DNA from 4 places in the Bradyrhizobium sp. 33ap4 genome. Region 4 is predicted to be linked to each of the others. Evidence: predicted binding sites of a transcription regulator. Region 4 holds the regulator's gene; each other region holds the start of a gene.
What was found. The regulator PhoB, encoded in region 4, activates phosphate uptake and scavenging genes when phosphate is short. The targets are predictions, from matches to a motif close to TGTCATNNANCTGTCAT.

Region 1 (4,195 bases), on a different contig from region 4:
GATCATATCGGCGCGCCGAAGGCGCATATCGTCGGTCTGTCGATGGGCGGCTTTGCGACGCTGCATTTCGGATTACGTCACCCTGATCGGGCGCTGTCGCTATGCATCGGTGGCTGCGGCTACGGCGCCGAGCTCGATAAGCGCGAGACGTTTCGCGCCGAGGCCGACGTGATCGCGGGCATGATCCGCAAGGAGGGCATGCCGACCTTCGCCGAGCGCTACGCCTACGGGCCGACCCGCGTGCAGTACGAGAACAAGGACCCGCGCGGCCATGCCGAGTTCAAGGCCATGCTGGCCGAGCATTCGGCGGTGGGATCGGCCAACACCCAGCAGGGCATACAGAAGGAGCGCCCTTCGCTCTACACGCTGGTCGACGAGATGAAGCGGATCAAGGTGCCGACGCTGATCATCACCGGCGACGAGGATTGGCCTTGCCTGCTGCCGGGCATCCTGATGAAGCAGAGCATCCCGTCTGCCGCGCTCGCGGTGATGCCGAACTGCGGCCACGCCATCAACATCGAGGAGCCCGACGAATACAACCGGATCGTCGGCGAATTCCTGGCGCAGGTCGAGAGCGGCCGCTGGCCGCAGCGCGATCCGCGCGCGGTCAGTGCTTCGATCACGGGAATGAAGGGGTAGGCTTCACGCCGAGTTGAATCGCGGCCTTCATCCGCCACCAGACCAAGCATCCGCGCTTTTCGGGACACATCCCCGGAAGGCGCGGATTTTTTTCGGGCGTGAGCAAGCCGCGACAGCCGGCGGTGCACAACCTGTTCGCATGATTGCTGGCTGCTGCAGTCATCTCCAACGCGATCCGTTCAATTCCATGTCTTGTGACCGAAACCGCGTCCACAGATAGCCGATCGCGTGAGACGGAAGAGGAGGGCGTCTGTCATGCGCGCAAAGATTGGTCCCCCGATATCTGCAACCGATGCGGACATGAGCGCGCATCATCGTTCGTCGCATTCATTCGACCGACACAGCGCTGTCATCGGTGGTGGATAACTTGTCGCAGGTCGACGTCATAAATCCTTAAAAATAAAAAGGGGCACTACGGTGAAAGCCAAATTTCTTTCGACGGTCGGAGTCTGTCTGGTTGCTGCCGCTGCGGTGATGTGCAGCGCCGCCGCTCAGGACGACAACAAGGGCAATAACGGCCACGATCATCATCCGCACGACATCCACACCCAAACGCCGATCAAGCATCTCGTCGTCATCTTCAACGAGAACCGCTCGTTCGATCACTACTTCGCAACCTACCCGGTTGCGACCAACCCGACCGGCTCGATTCCGTTCACGGCGAAGCCGCATACGCCGAAGGTCAACAATCTCGCCAGCGCCAATCTGTTGACCAATAACCCGAACACCAATCCGGCCAACGGCACCGGCGCAACCAATCCGTTCCGCCTCGACCGCACCCAGGCCAACACCAAGTCGCAGAACCACGCCTACACGCCCGAGCAGCAGGCAGTCGACAACGGCAAGGAAGACCTGTTTCCGAAATTCACCGGTCGCGGCACCGCCGGCGGCGTCGGCGCGTTCGGCACCAACGGGCAGGTGATGGGCTATTTCGACGGCAACACCGTCACCGCGTTCTGGAATTATGCCCAGAACTTCGCGATGAGCGACAACAGCTGGACCGACACCTTTGGTCCGTCGACGCCCGGCGCGCTCGAGGTGATCTCCGGCCAGACCAACGGCGCGCAGAACATCGTCGGCTCGTCATCTTCGATCGCCGACGGCCAGGGCGGCCTGACGCTGATCGGTGATACCGACCCTGCCTACGATGCCTGCTCTAGCACGACCAGCCAGGTCCTGATGACCAGCAAGAACATCGGCGACCTGCTCAATGCCGAGCAGATTAGCTGGGGCAGCTTCATGGGCGGCTTCGACCTGACGCTCAAGAACAGCAACGGCACCACCAACTGCGGCCGCAGCACGTTCTCGAGCAACGTCAACGGCACCGTCGTGGACTACATCCCGCACCACGCCTGGTTCCAGTATTACAAGTCGACCGCCAACCCGAGCCATGCGCGGCCGAGCTCGGTGAATGCGGTCGGACACACCTATGTGCCCGGCAGCAAGACGCTCGATCCGGCCAATCACGCCTACGATCTCGAGGACTTCTATGCTTCGGTGAAGGCCGGCAACTTCCCGGCCGTCTCCTACATCAAGATGCCGGCCTATCAGGACGGTCATCCCGGCAACTCCGATCCGCTCGATGAGCAGGCCGGCAATGTCGAGCTGATCAACTTCCTGCAGAAGCAGAAGGAGTGGGGCGAGACCGCCGTCATCATCACCTATGACGACTCCGACGGCTGGTACGACCACCAGTACCTTGCACCGATCAGCGCCTCGTATGATCCCACCGCCGACCAGGTCAACGGTCCCGGCCAGTGCGGTCGCGGTATCGGCAGGCAGACGCCGCCGAACGGCCTCAACGGCCAGCCGGTAAACGGCCGCTGCGGTCCCGGTACGCGTGTCCCGTTCCTGGTGATCTCGCCCTTCGCCAAGCGGAATTACGTCAGCCACACCCGCATCTCGCAGGCCTCCGTCGTTCGCTTCATCGAGGACAACTGGCTGCACGGCCAGCGTCTCGGCGGCGGCTCGTTCGACGACAACGTCGAATCGATCGCCGACATGTTCGACTTCGAGCGCGGCCACGGCCAGGACCACGAGTACCGGCAGGACACGCTGTTTCTCGATCCGACCGCCGGCACCGTCATCGTCAGCGCGCCGGACGATCACCATCACCACTAACGCCCTTCGGTTCTGATCCAATCAGAACCGAAGCTCTGCCCTGACGCGTTCTGCTCGCGCGAACTGGTCTACAGTTCGCGCGAAAACGCTTAACGACACTGGATCTGATATGAATGGCCGCACCTTGTGGCTTCTCGGCGCCTGCCTGCTGTGCATGGCCGGCGCCGTTGCGGCCGTCGAGACGCAGGGACTTCCGGGGACCAATCCGAACCCGGTGCAGCTCAGGCGTCCGCCTGTTGCTCCGCTGTCCGCCATGGCGCAGCTCGGCCAGAAGATTTTTTTCGACGCGTCGCTGTCCTCGTCGGGCGCATTGTCATGCGCGTCCTGTCACAGTCCGGACCACGCTTACGGGCCACCCAATGATGGGCCGGTGATGCTCGGCGGGCCCGCGCAATCCCGGCAAGGGACACGCGCCGTGCCGGGCCTGACCTATCTCGAGCGGCAGCCGAATTTCAGCATCGGGCCGGAAAAGGACGAAGACGACAATGTCGTCGACTTCGCGCAACTGGCCGCGCTCGGCCAGCAGGCTCCGCGCGCCAAGAAGGTCGCGACCGGGACTGCCGCGTCGGCGGTCAACATCGTGCCGCAGGGCGGACTGTTCTGGGACGGCCGCGCCGATACGCTGCAGGACCAGGCGATCTTCCCGCTGCTTGATCCCAACGAGATGGACGGCGGCAGCACCGAAATCGTGGCGCAGAAGCTGCGCCAGGCGAGCTACGCGCCGCGCTTCGCCGAGCTGTTCGGCGCCGGTGTCTTCGACAATTCGCGGCTGCTGGTCGCGGAGGCGATGTTTGCCGTCGCGCGCTATCAGGTTGAGGAGCCGAGCTTCCATCCCTACACCAGCAAGTTCGACTACTGGCTGGAGGGCAGGGCGCGATTGAACGAGAGCGAATTGCGCGGCCTGCAATTGTTCAACGATCCGGACAAGGCCAATTGCGGCGGCTGCCATACGTCGCAGCCCACCCGGGACGGTCTGCCGCCGCTGTTCACCGATCACCAATATGAGGCGCTCGGTGCGCCGCGCAACGCCGCGCTCGCCGGCAACCGCGATCCCGACCATTTCGATCTCGGGGTCTGCGGTCCCTACCGCACCGACATTGCCGAGCAGACGCAATATTGCGGGATGTTTCTGACGCCGACCTTGCGCAACGCGGCAACGCGTCGCGTGTTCTTTCACAACGGCGTCTTCATCAGCCTCGAGCAGGTGCTCGACTTCTATAACTTCCGCGATACCAATCCGGAGAAGGTCTTTCCGCGCGGCGCCGACGGCACGGTGCGCAAGTACGATGACCTGCCGGAAAAATATCACGGCAATGTCGACGTCAGCGATCCGCCGTTCGAGCGCCATCTCGGCGACACGCCGGCGATGACGGCGCAGGACGAGGCCGACATTATCGCCTTCCTGAAGACGCTAACCGACGGCTACCAGCCGGAG
Region 2 (4,195 bases), on a different contig from region 4:
GGCCAGACGCCGGACGGCGACTCGGCCGGTGGGTCGATGGTGCGCGTGATCCGCAACACCTCGCGACTGTCGTCGTCCGACCGCGACGCGATCGCCGAGTACATCAAGTCGCTGCCGCCGGTCGAGGGACCGCCGAAGCCGGTCAAGAAGGAGAAGGAATTGTAAAGCGGGATGGGTTTGGTTGAATCGGCTCGCCGCGGTTTCGGTTCACCTCTCCCAAGGAAGAGGTGAACTTTCGACCGTTCAAGCTCGACCTGATCTCATCATGCTCTCGCGGGCGCGTCCTACTTCGCGCCGAACGCCTTGAAGGTGATGATGGTGAGGGTGTCCTGGATGCCCGGGATCACCTGAACCTTCTCGTTGATGAAATGGCCGATGTCGGTGTCGTGGTCGACGTAGAACTTGACCAGGAGGTCGTAATTGCCCGCGGTGGAATAGATCTCGGACGCAATCTCGGCCTCCGCCAGTGCGTTGGCGACGGTGTAGGACTGGCCGAGCTTGCATTTGATCTGGACGAAGAAAGGAACCATCAAAGTCGTCTCCGGGGATTTCCGCGACTATAGGCCCAAAACGGGCGGCCAAGGCAAGGGGGCGAGGCAGGGGGTCAAGGTGAGGCCAACTTGCGGTAAAGTCAGGCGAACTTGCTGCCGATCGGCGGCCGGGCTAGGACAGGCCATGGTCTTGTTCGTGATGGTCTCATTCGTATCAACCGCCGGTGCTGCAAGATGACGCCTGTCGCGCTCACCATTGCCGGCTCGGACTCCTCGGGCGGGGCGGGCATCCAGGCCGACCTCAAGAGCTTTGCCGCGCTCGGGGTCTATGGCGCCTCCGCGATCACGGCGCTGACCGCGCAGAACACCACGGGGGTCAGCGGCATCCATCCGGTGCCCGCGTCATTCGTCACCGCCCAGATCGATGCGGTGTTCTCCGACCTCGAGGTCGGCGCGGTCAAGATCGGCATGGTGGCACAGGCCGACACGATCGCTGTGATCGCCGATGGGCTGAGGCGCTGGGCGCCGCGCCATGTCGTGCTCGATCCGGTGATGGTCGCAACCTCCGGTGATCGGCTGCTTGCCGCCGAGGCGGTCGATGCGCTGAAGGTCCTGCTGTTTCCGCTGGCCTCGCTAATCACGCCGAACCTGCCGGAAGCGGCGGCGCTCTTGAACGAGCCGGTTGCCTCAAGCGAGGCCGACGTCGAGCGACAAGGCAAGCGATTGCTGGCAATGGGATGTCGCGCGGTGCTGGTCAAGGGCGGCCATGGGCACGGCGCCGAGAGCATCGACTATCTGATCGACGCCGAGCACAGCATCGCGCTGGCTGCGCCGCGGATTGCGACCGCCAATACGCATGGCACCGGCTGCTCGCTGTCCTCGGCAATCGCCGCAGGGCTCGCGAAGGGCGAGAGCATGGAGACCTCGGTGCGCAACGCCAAGGCCTGGATCACGCAGGCGATCGCCGAAGCCGATCGCTTCGCCGTCGGCCACGGCCATGGGCCGGTGCATCACTTTCACAAATATTACTGACGCTCTTGTAGCCCGGATGGAGCGCAGCGAAATCCGGGACCAGTTCATCCGCGGATGCAGGACCCGGATTGCGCTTCGCTCCATCCGGGCTACGCATTCGATCGCTTCGCTGTTCCATCGCGCTGTGCAGGCAACACAACGCCTCTTCCCCACAGCCGCGACCGCCGATGTCGCCAGATTGTCGCATGCTGCTGTTATCCGCAGAGAAGCGGCGTACTGCTGATTCTCGTTAACTGTTTGTGGGGCCTTGGGTCGCGGGGATCGTCATCGCCTTGTCACAGGAATCTGTTAGGTGCACAGGCATGGGAAGTGACTCCTTGAGTGAAGAAAGTCCCGAGCGGCACTTTCGCACTTTGTTTATCTCCGATGTCCATCTCGGAGCCCGCGGTTCGCAAGCCGACCGCCTGCTCGACTTCCTCCGTTCTCACGATGCCGACACGATCTACCTCGTTGGTGATATTGTCGACGGCTGGGCGCTGAAGTCGAACTGGTACTGGCCGCAGACCCATAATGATTTCGTGCAGAAGATGCTGCGCAAGGCGCGCAAGGGCGCCAAGGTGATCTACGTCCCGGGCAACCACGACGAGTTCCTGCGCAAATATTACGGCACGCATTTCGGCGGCATCGACGTGGTGGAGAACACCGTTCACACCGGCGCCGACGGCAAGCGCTACCTCGTGATCCACGGCGACATTTTCGATCTCGTGGTGCAGAACGCGCGCTGGCTCGCCCATCTCGGCGACAAGGCCTACGATTTCGCGATCCAGATGAATCGCTTCGTCAACTTCTTCCGCAAGATCTTCGGCGTGCCGTACTGGTCGCTGTCGCAATGGGCCAAGCTGAAGGTCAAGAAGGCGGTGAACTATATTGGCGCGTTCGAGGCGACGCTTGCCGGCGAGGCGCGGCGCCACGGCTGCGACGGCGTGATCTGCGGCCACATCCACTACGCGACGATTCATGACGAGCACGGCATCCGCTACATGAATTGCGGCGACTGGGTGGAGAGCTGCACCGCGCTCGCCGAGCACGAGGACGGCCATTTCGAGATCATCACCTGGACCGACCCGGTGCGCCGGATCGCGCCGGTTCCGCGAGTGACGGCACGCGCTGCATGACGCATATCCTGGTCGCGACCGATGCGTGGCATCCCCAGGTCAACGGGGTTGTCCGCACGCTGACCATGATGGCACAGGCGGCGAAATCGCTCGGCGTCGAGGTGAGCTTCCTGACGCCGGACGAGTTCCGCACCTTCGCGATGCCGAGCTATCGCGATCTCCGGCTGGCGCTGCCCTACCGGGCCAAGGTCGCAAGTCTGATCGAGGCGGCGAGGCCCGACAGCATCCATATCGCGACCGAGGGCCCGATCGGGCTTGCGGTGCGCCGCTATTGCCGCAAGCGCGGCCTGCCGTTCACGACGAGCTTCCATACCCGCTTCCCCGAATACGTCTCGGCGCGGACGCCTGTCCCGGAAGCCTGGGTGTGGCGCGCATTGCGCTGGTTCCACCGGCCGAGCCGGGCGGTGATGGCGGCGACCCCGGCGCTGGCGGCCGAGTTGCGTCAGCGCGGCTTCCGCAACGTGGTGCTGTGGTCGCGCGGCGTCGATACCGCGCTGTTCCATCCGCGCGACGTCGATCTCTGCCTGCCGCAGCCGGTCTATCTCAGCGTCGGCCGGGTGGCAGTGGAGAAGAATCTCGCGGCCTTCCTCGATCTCGATCTGCCGGGAACCAAGGTCGTGGTCGGCGACGGCCCGGCGCGGGCGGCGCTGGAGCGGAAATATCCGGACGCTGTGTTCCTCGGCGCCCGTCATGGGGAAGAATTGGCTGAGATCTACGCCGCGGCCGATGTGTTCGTTTTCCCGAGCCGTACCGATACGTTTGGTCTGGTGCTGCTTGAAGCATTGGCGAGCGGCCTGCCGGTTGCCGCTTTTCCGGTCACCGGTCCCCGCGACGTGATCGGCGCGGCGCCGGTCGGCGTGCTCGACGAAGATCTGCGCCATGCCTGCCTGGAGGCGCTCAGCATCCCGCGGCAGGCCTGCGTCGACTTTGCCGCGCTCCACACCTGGCAGGCGTCGGCCCGGGTGTTCATCGATCGCTGCATGAATGTCCGCCCCGCGCCGCCGGACGGCGAGGGGGAGGCGCTCGAATTCGGTGCCGAAGAGCACCATTTTGTGGCCCTGCCGGCGACCCAGCCCACCTCACGCTAGTCAGGTCACGCTAAAGCGTCTTGCCCGCCAGCCCGGCGCCGCGATACAAATCGCGAATGACGGACACCGTTCTCAATCCACCCGTCGCTGCCGCGGACATCGATGCCGCCGCAAGGGTGGTCGCGCCGTTCGCGGTGCGCACGCCGCTCCTGACCTTCCCCGTTCTCAACGAACGCGTCGGCAGCCAGGTCTTCCTCAAGCCCGAAATGCTGCAGCGGACCGGATCGTTCAAGTTTCGCGGCGCCTTCAACAAGCTCGCCTCGATCCCGCAGGACAAGCGGAGCGGCGGCGTCGTCGCGTTCTCCTCGGGCAACCACGCCCAGGGCGTCGCTGCGGCCGCCAAGATCCTCAACATGCAGGCGACCATCGTGATGCCTGCGGACTCGCCGATCACCAAGCGCGAGCGCACCAAATCCTATGGCGCCGAAGTCGTGCTCTACGACCGCGATCGCGACGACCGCGAGGCGAT
Region 3 (4,195 bases), on a different contig from region 4:
CGCCCCTGCGCAGCGCGGGCACGGTGAAACAGGCTGATCGCGACGGCGCTGGCGAGCAGGCAGATCACCCCGCCGAGGGCGACCAACCGCCAGTCATGTTCCAAAGTGAGACAGGTCAGAACGCGATACATATAGGCCCCCTTTATGGACCTATAAGAACAGACGCATTCGTGTAGGAACGGTAACCGCACCGCAGCAAGGTTCCACGCATGGTCAAGAAGCCTTGAATGCAGGCGATCGGGTCAGGGCAACGCGGAGATGCCTCGCTGCGGTTCGTCTCAGCGCCGAGCCTGTGACCATGCGCCGATCCAGATCAGCGCAGCCGCCGCCAGCAACACGCCGGCGGAGATGACGAGGGCCGCATGCAGGCCGGTGATGAAGGCCGCGGACCGGCTGACCATCGAGCCGAACAGCGCGACACCGAGCACGCTGCCGGTCTGCCGGGTCGCGTTCAACACCCCGGCCGCGATGCCGGCATGCTGCGGCTCGGCGCTGCCGAGCAGCGCCGATGTCAGGGGCGGCACCAGCAGGCCGAGGCCGCCGCTCATGCCCAGCAATTGCAGGCAGATCGCGAGGTAGCTGGTGCCGGGGCCGATGAACAGCAGCGCAAGACATCCGGTGGCGGAGAGAGCGGCGCCGAGCGCGATTGTCGCCGGCGCGCCGATCCGCTCCGCGACATGCGGTGCGATCAGGTTGGCGGGCAGCACGGCGCCGAGCATCGGCACGAACGCGAGGCCAGTGGCGAACGCCGACAGCCCGTTGACCTGCTGGAAGTAGAGGCTGAGCACGAAGATCAGGCCGTAGAACGCGACATTGACCAGGAGGCCGACCAGCGAGGTCAGGGCAAACATCCGGTGGCGGAACAGCGAGAGCGGCAGCATCGGCTGCGGCGCGCGCGACTCACGCCAGACGAACAGCACGGAGAAGACGGCGGCGAGAGCGAAGCCTGCGATCACGAACGGGTTGCCCCAGCCGAGCGTGCCGCCTTCGATCAGCGCGCCGGCCAACGTGCCGAGCGCGGCGATCGCCGCGACCTGCCCCGGCAGATCGAGCCGGTGTTGCTGATGACGCGTGGTTTCGCTGGCAAAGCGCCAGGCGAGCCACAAGCCGGCGAGGCCGATCGGCAGGTTGACCAGAAAGATCGCGCGCCAGCCGACCAGCGCGATCAGTCCGCCGCCGACGAACGGGCCGGCGGTCAGCGCAAGGCTCGCGCCCGCGGCCCAGACACCGACCGCCCGTCCCCGCGCCTTCTCGTCTTCATAGGCATGGCGGAGCAGCGCCAGCGAGTTCGGCACCAGGATGGCGGCGGCCAGCCCCTGAACGCAGCGGGCGGCGATCAGCGTCGTCGCATCAGGCGCGACCGCGCAGGCAACCGATGCCGCGGTGAAGATCGCAAACCCGGCCATGAAGATGCGCTTGGCGCCGATCCGGTCGCCGAGCGCGCCCGCGGTCAGGATGAAGGCCGCAAAGGCGATCGTGTAGGCGCTGACCACCCATTGCAGTTCGGCAACGCCGCCGCCGAGCGAGGCGCCGATCGCGTTGAGCGCCGTGTTGACGATGGTGACGTCGAGCTGCACGACGCCATAGCCGAGACTCATCGCGGCGAGCGTCAACGTCGCCGCGAGCCCGCTCGTTTGCCGATGCGATGCAGCGCGGCGGTCCGGCATGTGCCGGACGTTCAGGGAGGTCTGTTGCATGGTCTTGTCCTTGCTCTCGGCAACCAATGCGAGACATAGGCCTTCGTTTCGCCGCAACACTTCGCCACGGATCGAAGTGTGAAATCGCGTGCCTGGCCGATCTGTCCGACGGCGGCCCGCTTGCGCGGCGTTTTGCCTCAATAGACCTACGGACCGCCCTCGCGCGGCTCACCGGCCCGAGCGCAGGGCGGATCATGCGCATGCGCGCGCCGACTTCACACTTTGGTAAACTCACAGCCGGCTCAGCCGTCCCCATGCTGACGCATATCGTCCATTCGCTTCGCGCCAATGAACCCGCATCGACGCCGGGACGGCCGCAAAATCGGCAAAAAAGCCGGCGAAACCGCCTGAAACGGCGGAACATGCAGTGGCCCCATCGCGGTCCTGCGACTCACATTTCGCAGAGCGAGAACATATGTAGCCAATATGACAATGACGCTGGACGAGGGCCGAAGGTTGGCTTGTCAAGGGCTGCACAACGCATCGGTTTTGCCTTATGGGTCATCGCGTACGGTGCGTTTGCCCGTCCCCCGTCGCCGTCCGTGATCGGGTCCCACTGAAATTTGCCGCCCCGCCGGGAGGATGAATGCTTCGGCTGCTGACCACGCTCGGGCGTGGTTTCAAGGAAAAGATCGGCTGGAAACGGCTCGGGATCGCCGCGAGTGTGTTGATCATCGCGTTCGCGATCACGTCGCTTGTTCACACTCTGAAGGGCGTCGATACCGGCATCATTCTCTCCGCGCTCACCAACATCGCGCCGCACCGGATCGCGCTGGCGGCGCTCTGCGTGGTCGGGGCGTTCTGCACGCTGACCTTCTACGACTTCTTCGCGCTGCGCACGATCGGCAAGATCCATGTCCCCTACCGCATCGCAGCGCTGTCGAGCTTCACGAGCTACACGATCGGCCACAATATCGGCGCCACGGTTTTCACCGGCGGCGCGATCCGCTTCCGGATCTATTCCGATTATGGCCTCTCCGCGATCGACGTCGCCAAGATCTGCTTTCTGTCGGGCCTGACCTTCTGGCTCGGCAATTTGTTCGTGCTCGGCTTCGGCATGGCCTGGCACCCGGCGGCGGCGTCGGCGATGGACCTGCTGCCGCCGGCGATGAACCGGCTGATCGCGCTCGGCTGCCTTGCCGGCATCGGCGCCTATTTCGTCTGGCTCCTGACCGGCGAGAAGCGCCGCGAGCTCGGCCAGAACGGCTGGAAGGTGGTGCTGCCCTCGGCCAAGCTGACGCTGTTGCAGATCCTGATCGGCGTGGTTGATCTCGGTTTCTGCGCGCTCGCAATGTACCTGCTGATGCCGACCGAGCCGCATATCGACTTCGTCTCGCTGGCGGTCGTGTTCATCCTGGCGACGCTGCTCGGCTTCGCCAGCCACGCCCCCGGCTCGATCGGCGTGTTCGATGCCGCGATGCTGGTGGCGCTGCCGGAGTTCAGCAAGGAACAATTGCTGGCGACGCTGGTCGTGTTCCGCATCCTCTACTTCCTGATCCCGTTCGGGATTTCGATCTCGATCATGGGCATGCGCGAGCTCTGGCTCAACGTGGTGCAGCCCTGGCAAGAGCGGAAACGACTAAGCCAAGCCTGCACGGCTTCGGCGACCGTGCGGCAACCGATCGAAAGCCGGCAGCAGCGGGTCAGGCAGCTGAAACGGTAACGGACAACGTTATCGGCCCCCTGTGCGGGCCCCTCGACCCCGGATTTTCGATCCTCGCGGCCGCTTCTCTTATTTTCGCCGTACCGCTCGCGTCAAACCGCGCCATGATTGGCTTTTTGGTTCGATTTTCGTTTCGGGTGACGGTCTGCAGCGTGCTGCTCGGCAGCGCGCTGGCCGCGGTGTTCGCATCGGCCGCGGACGCGCAGGACAACCAGCTGCAGATCTCCTGGGAGGTCCGCAACCGCTTCCGCCTGTTCCGCGAGGAACGCGACTTCCGCCTGCATGTCGAAAGCGGGCTTGGCCGCACCGTGCTGGCCTCGGAACAGACGCTGGAACTGCAAAGCGACGGCCGCGGCTGGGCGCGCAACACCGTGAACCGGCTCTGCATCGACCTGCAGGGCCGCGTCAGCGAGCCCTGCACGCGCGACAACGTCAAGGAAAGCTATCTGACGCCGATCGATCATCCGATCGTCGTGCGGCTCACCGGCCCGGTTCCGGTCGGCGCGACCTGTGCCTGGTCGTTCGACGACGGCGACGGGCCGCAATCCTCGACATTCGATTGCGCCGAGCCGATCAACCTGCGCGTCCGCTACGGCCGCACCACGGTCGCGACCGTCGACGTCGCAAGCGGCTCGGACGCCAACCAGCGTGTGGCGACGCAGATCGAGGTGCGCGACCTGCTGATCGCGGGCCTCGGCGACAGCATCGCATCCGGCGAGGGCAATCCCGACCGCGCGATTGCGCTCTCCGACGAGGGCTTCTGCTTCCGCTCCTATCTCGGCGGGGCGCAATATTACCGGCCGAGCCGCGCCGGCTACAAAGGCGGCCGCGCCTG
Region 4 (4,195 bases):
AAGCGCCGCCGAAAGTCACGGTGCGCAACCTCAACTTCTATTACGGCGAGCACCACGCGCTGAAGAACATCAACCTGGCGCTCGGCACCAACCGCGTCACGGCGTTCATCGGCCCGTCCGGCTGCGGCAAGTCGACCCTGCTGCGCATTTTCAACCGGATGTACGACCTGTATCCGGGTCAGCGCGCGGTCGGCCAGCTGATGCTGGACCAGACCAACATTCTCGACCCCAAGCTCGACCTCAACTTGCTGCGCGCGCGGGTCGGCATGGTGTTCCAGAAGCCGACGCCGTTCCCGATGACGATCTACGAGAACATCGCCTTCGGCATCCGCCTCTATGAGAAGATCTCGAAGTCCGAGATGGACGACCGGGTCGAGAAGGCGCTGCGCGGCGGCGCGCTGTGGAACGAGGTCAAGGACAAGCTGAACGCCTCCGGCCTGTCGCTCTCCGGTGGCCAGCAGCAGCGCCTGTGCATCGCACGCACCGTGGCGGTGCGCCCCGAGGTGATCCTGTTCGACGAGCCGTGCTCGGCGCTCGACCCGATCTCGACCGCCAAGGTCGAGGAGCTGATCCAGGAACTCTCCGAGGACTACACGATCGCGATCGTCACCCACAACATGCAGCAGGCGGCGCGCGTCTCCGACAAGACCGCCTTCATGTATCTCGGCGAGCTGATCGAGTTCGACGACACCAACAAGATCTTCACCTCACCGAGCGATCGGCGCACCCAGGACTACATCACCGGCCGGTTCGGTTGACCGGCGCATGATCCGGAAAAGTGGAAACCGGTTTTCCGATCAGGTCATGCTAAAATTCAGGACACGAAGCCATGATCCCCGGGATCATGGTTGAGGGAGACAAGCGATGGCTTCTGAACATACCGCCAAGGCATTCGACAGCGACCTGCAGGAGTTGACCCGCCTGGTCGCCGAGATGGGCGGCCTGGTCGAACGAATGATCACCGAGTCGGTCGACGCGCTGATCCGTCGCGACGTCGCGCTCGGCAAGCGCGTGGTCGCCGCCGACATCGAGATCGACAATCTGCAGCGCAACATCGAAGAGCGCGCGGTGCTGACGATCGCGCGCCGCCAGCCGATGGCGATCGACCTGCGTGAGATCGTCAGCGCGATGCGCGTCGCCACTGATCTCGAGCGGATCGGCGACCTCGCCAAGAACATGGGCAAGCGCGTCGCGGCGCTGGAGAGCGATTTCCAGCCGCTGAAGTTGATCCGCGGCCTCGAGCACATGACCGACCTCGTGCTGTCGCAGGTCAAGTCGGTGCTCGACGCCTATGCCGCGCACGACCTGCCGGCGGCGATGAACGTCTGGAAGGGCGACGAGGAGGTCGATGCGATCTGCACCTCGCTGTTCCGCGAACTGCTCACCTACATGATGGAAGATCCGCGCAACATCTCGTTCTGCATCCATCTGATGTTCTGCGCCAAGAACATCGAGCGGATCGGCGATCACGCCACCAATATCGCCGAGACCGTGTTCTACATGATCGAGGGCCAGCAGATCACCGACAAGCGCCCGAAGGGCGACATGACCACTTTTGCCACCACGGTGCCGGGCAACTGAGGCATGATCGGCAAGCACGGAACCGGCAAGAGCGAAACTGGACGATCCTCGCGACAAATCGTTTCCGCGGGGACTATGCTCAAGGAAGTAAGCGTTTCGGTTTGCGTCTGGGCAACGGATCACCACAGAGAAAGAACTTAAACCGATGAGCGCACGCATTCTGGTAGTCGAAGACGAGGAAGCGCTGACGACGCTGTTGCGCTACAATCTCGATGCGGAAGGCTACGATGTCGAGACGGTGGGGCGCGGCGACGATGCGGATACAAGGCTGAAGGAGCGCGTCCCCGACCTCGTGGTGCTGGACTGGATGCTGCCGGGCCTGTCCGGCATCGAACTGTGCCGCCGCCTGCGGGCGCGGCCCGAGACCAAGCAGCTTCCGATCATCATGCTGACCGCGCGCGGCGAGGAAAGCGAGCGCGTGCGCGGGCTTGCCACCGGCGCGGACGATTACATCGTCAAGCCGTTCTCGGTGCCGGAGCTGCTGGCGCGGGTGAAGGGCCTGTTGCGCCGCGCCAGCCCGGAGCGGCTTGCGACCGTGCTGACCTACGGCGACATCGAGCTCGACCGCGAGAAGCGCCGCGTGGCGCGCTCGGGCCGTCCGATCGATCTCGGGCCGACCGAGTATCGCCTGCTCGAATTCTTCCTCGAGCATCCCGGCCGCGTGTTCAGCCGCGAGCAATTGCTCGACAGCGTCTGGGGCCGCGACATCTACATCGATGAGCGCACCGTCGACGTGCATATCGGCCGCCTGCGCAAGCTGCTCAATCCGGGCCGCGAGCAGGATCCGATCCGCACTGTGCGCGGCGCCGGCTACGCGCTCGACGACCGCTTTGCCAAGGCCGAGCCGCAGCCGTAACGGCCATGCGGCATTCATAAACCGCAACACGGCGTCGTCCCGGCGAAAGCCGGGACCCATACGCCGCGGCCAGCGCAATCGGCACGCGGCCAGACGGCTTTCTAACAACACCCATTCGTGGTTATGGGTCCCGGCCTGCGCCGGGACGAGGCCGGTGACGTAGCGGTAGCCCGGATGGAGCCGACGGGTCGCGCGAACGAGCGCCCCGTTGGCTCCATCCGGGCTGCGTCACACAAAAAAATCCCCGCTTTCGCGGGGATTTGTCTTTGAGGTCTTCCGTCGTTTTCCCGAGTGCTCACTTGATCTGCGGTTTCGCCGACGGCCGGCGGCGATCGGCGGCGGGCTGGTAGGCGACGCGCGAGTGATGCGCGCAATAGGGCAGGCCGCCGAGCGCTTTGCCGCCGCAGAAGAAGAATTCCGGGCTCGAGGGATCGCCGACCGGCCAGTGACAGGTGGCCTCGTTGAGCTCGAGCAGCGACAGCCGCTGGCTCATCGGCACCACATTGTCGTAGGAGATCGGATCGGGCTCCATCTCGGCCTCGAAGGCGTGCGCCAGCGCGGTGTTGCCGCGCGAGACCGGGCGCGCCACCCGCATCATGTGCTGGGCGGGGCGGGCCTTGCGCTGCCGCGGCGCGGCCGTGGAGGGTGCCTTGGCGCGGCCGGAGAGGCCGAGCCGATGCACTTTGCCGATCACGGCGTTTCGCGTCACATTGCCAAGTTCCGCCGCGATCTGGCTGGCCGACAGGCCGGACTCCCAGAGCTTCTTCAGCTGCTCGACGCGATCGTCGGACCAGGTCAATACAGTCATCGCATTCTTCCCTTCGCGTAGCGCCGGCCAATCATTGGAGCGGCGCTGCGAGCCAATCTGGACAAAAATCCCTGCGGCCAGAATCCCTTAGCCCTCGCCGGGCACGGTGTTGCGCCCGAACGTTTACGCGAGACACAAAGGTTACTTAGAGGGTCCAGTACCGCCGCACGAGATGTCGTACCCGACAGGCCAAACGCTACAATATGGCGTGACTCTGGCGCAAGAGTCCGCGGTCGTGCGTCCACATGTTCCCACACAGTTAAGCATCGCGATGAGGCTTTTCCACCGCACCGGAATGCTCCGGATTGCGCTCGTTTCGCATTGCAGGAAGGCCACTTCGTGGCGATTGACACTTACCGACCGCAGCATAGAATGCCCGCCACGTGCCGCCCGCAAAGGCGGCCGTTTTGTTTTCCGAAGCTGGCCGTTGCTGCGCTGGCGTCAAGGCGCGCGGCAATTGTCGGCTTAAAAACCGTCAGTGATCGTCATGACCAACGCTGCCACGTCGCATCTGCTCCCCGTCTTCGCCAGGGTCGATCTCGGTTTCGAGCGCGGTGAGGGCGCCTGGCTGATCGCAACCAACGGCGACCGCTATCTCGATTTCACCTCGGGCGTCGCGGTCAACGCGCTCGGGCACGCGCATCCGCATCTCGTCAAGGCGCTGCAGGAACAGGCGACCAAGCTCTGGCACATGTCGAACCTGTTCAAGAGCCCGGACGGCGAGGTGCTTGCCGCGCGGCTGTGCGAGCAGAGCTTTGCCGACTTCGTGTTCTTCTGCAATTCCGGCGCGGAAGCGATGGAGGGCGTGATCAAGCTGGTCCGCCACTATCACTTCTCCAAGGGCCATGGCGAGCGCTACCGCATCATCACCTTCGAGGGCGCCTTCCACGGCCGCACGCTGGGCACGCTGGCGGCGACCGGCTCGGCGAAATATCTCGAGGGCTTCGGCC

Region 1: the regulator PhoB is predicted to act here: its motif matches at 1,021-1,037, upstream of Q2M23_RS07035 (phospholipase C).
Region 2: the regulator PhoB is predicted to act here: its motif matches at 1,786-1,802, upstream of Q2M23_RS27015 (UDP-2,3-diacylglucosamine diphosphatase).
Region 3: the regulator PhoB is predicted to act here: its motif matches at 2,113-2,129, upstream of Q2M23_RS25490 (YbhN family protein).

Annotation. Positions count from the first base shown of each region.
Region 1 covers NZ_JAUMTJ010000006.1:178,216-182,410, reverse strand. Annotated here, with positions in the region: gene Q2M23_RS07040 (alpha/beta fold hydrolase) at 1-639, shown strand, start outside; gene Q2M23_RS07035 (phospholipase C) at 1,114-2,760, shown strand; gene Q2M23_RS07030 (cytochrome-c peroxidase) at 2,870-4,195, shown strand, end outside.
Region 2 covers NZ_JAUMTJ010000038.1:17,569-21,763, reverse strand. Annotated here, with positions in the region: gene Q2M23_RS27030 (cytochrome c) at 1-165, shown strand, start outside; gene Q2M23_RS27025 (Lrp/AsnC ligand binding domain-containing protein) at 285-530, opposite strand; gene thiD (bifunctional hydroxymethylpyrimidine kinase/phosphomethylpyrimidine kinase) at 726-1,523, shown strand; gene Q2M23_RS27015 (UDP-2,3-diacylglucosamine diphosphatase) at 1,826-2,638, shown strand; gene Q2M23_RS27010 (glycosyltransferase family 1 protein) at 2,635-3,726, shown strand; gene Q2M23_RS27005 (threonine/serine dehydratase) at 3,783-4,195, shown strand, end outside.
Region 3 covers NZ_JAUMTJ010000034.1:93,659-97,853, forward strand. Annotated here, with positions in the region: gene Q2M23_RS25480 (EAL domain-containing protein) at 1-131, opposite strand, end outside; gene Q2M23_RS25485 (MFS transporter) at 279-1,697, opposite strand; gene Q2M23_RS25490 (YbhN family protein) at 2,284-3,360, shown strand; gene Q2M23_RS25495 (hypothetical protein) at 3,465-4,195, shown strand, end outside.
Region 4 covers NZ_JAUMTJ010000023.1:98,167-102,361, forward strand. Annotated here, with positions in the region: gene pstB (phosphate ABC transporter ATP-binding protein PstB) at 1-758, shown strand, start outside; gene phoU (phosphate signaling complex protein PhoU) at 865-1,581, shown strand; gene phoB (phosphate regulon transcriptional regulator PhoB) at 1,727-2,437, shown strand; gene Q2M23_RS19450 (GcrA family cell cycle regulator) at 2,733-3,245, opposite strand; gene Q2M23_RS19455 (aspartate aminotransferase family protein) at 3,733-4,195, shown strand, end outside.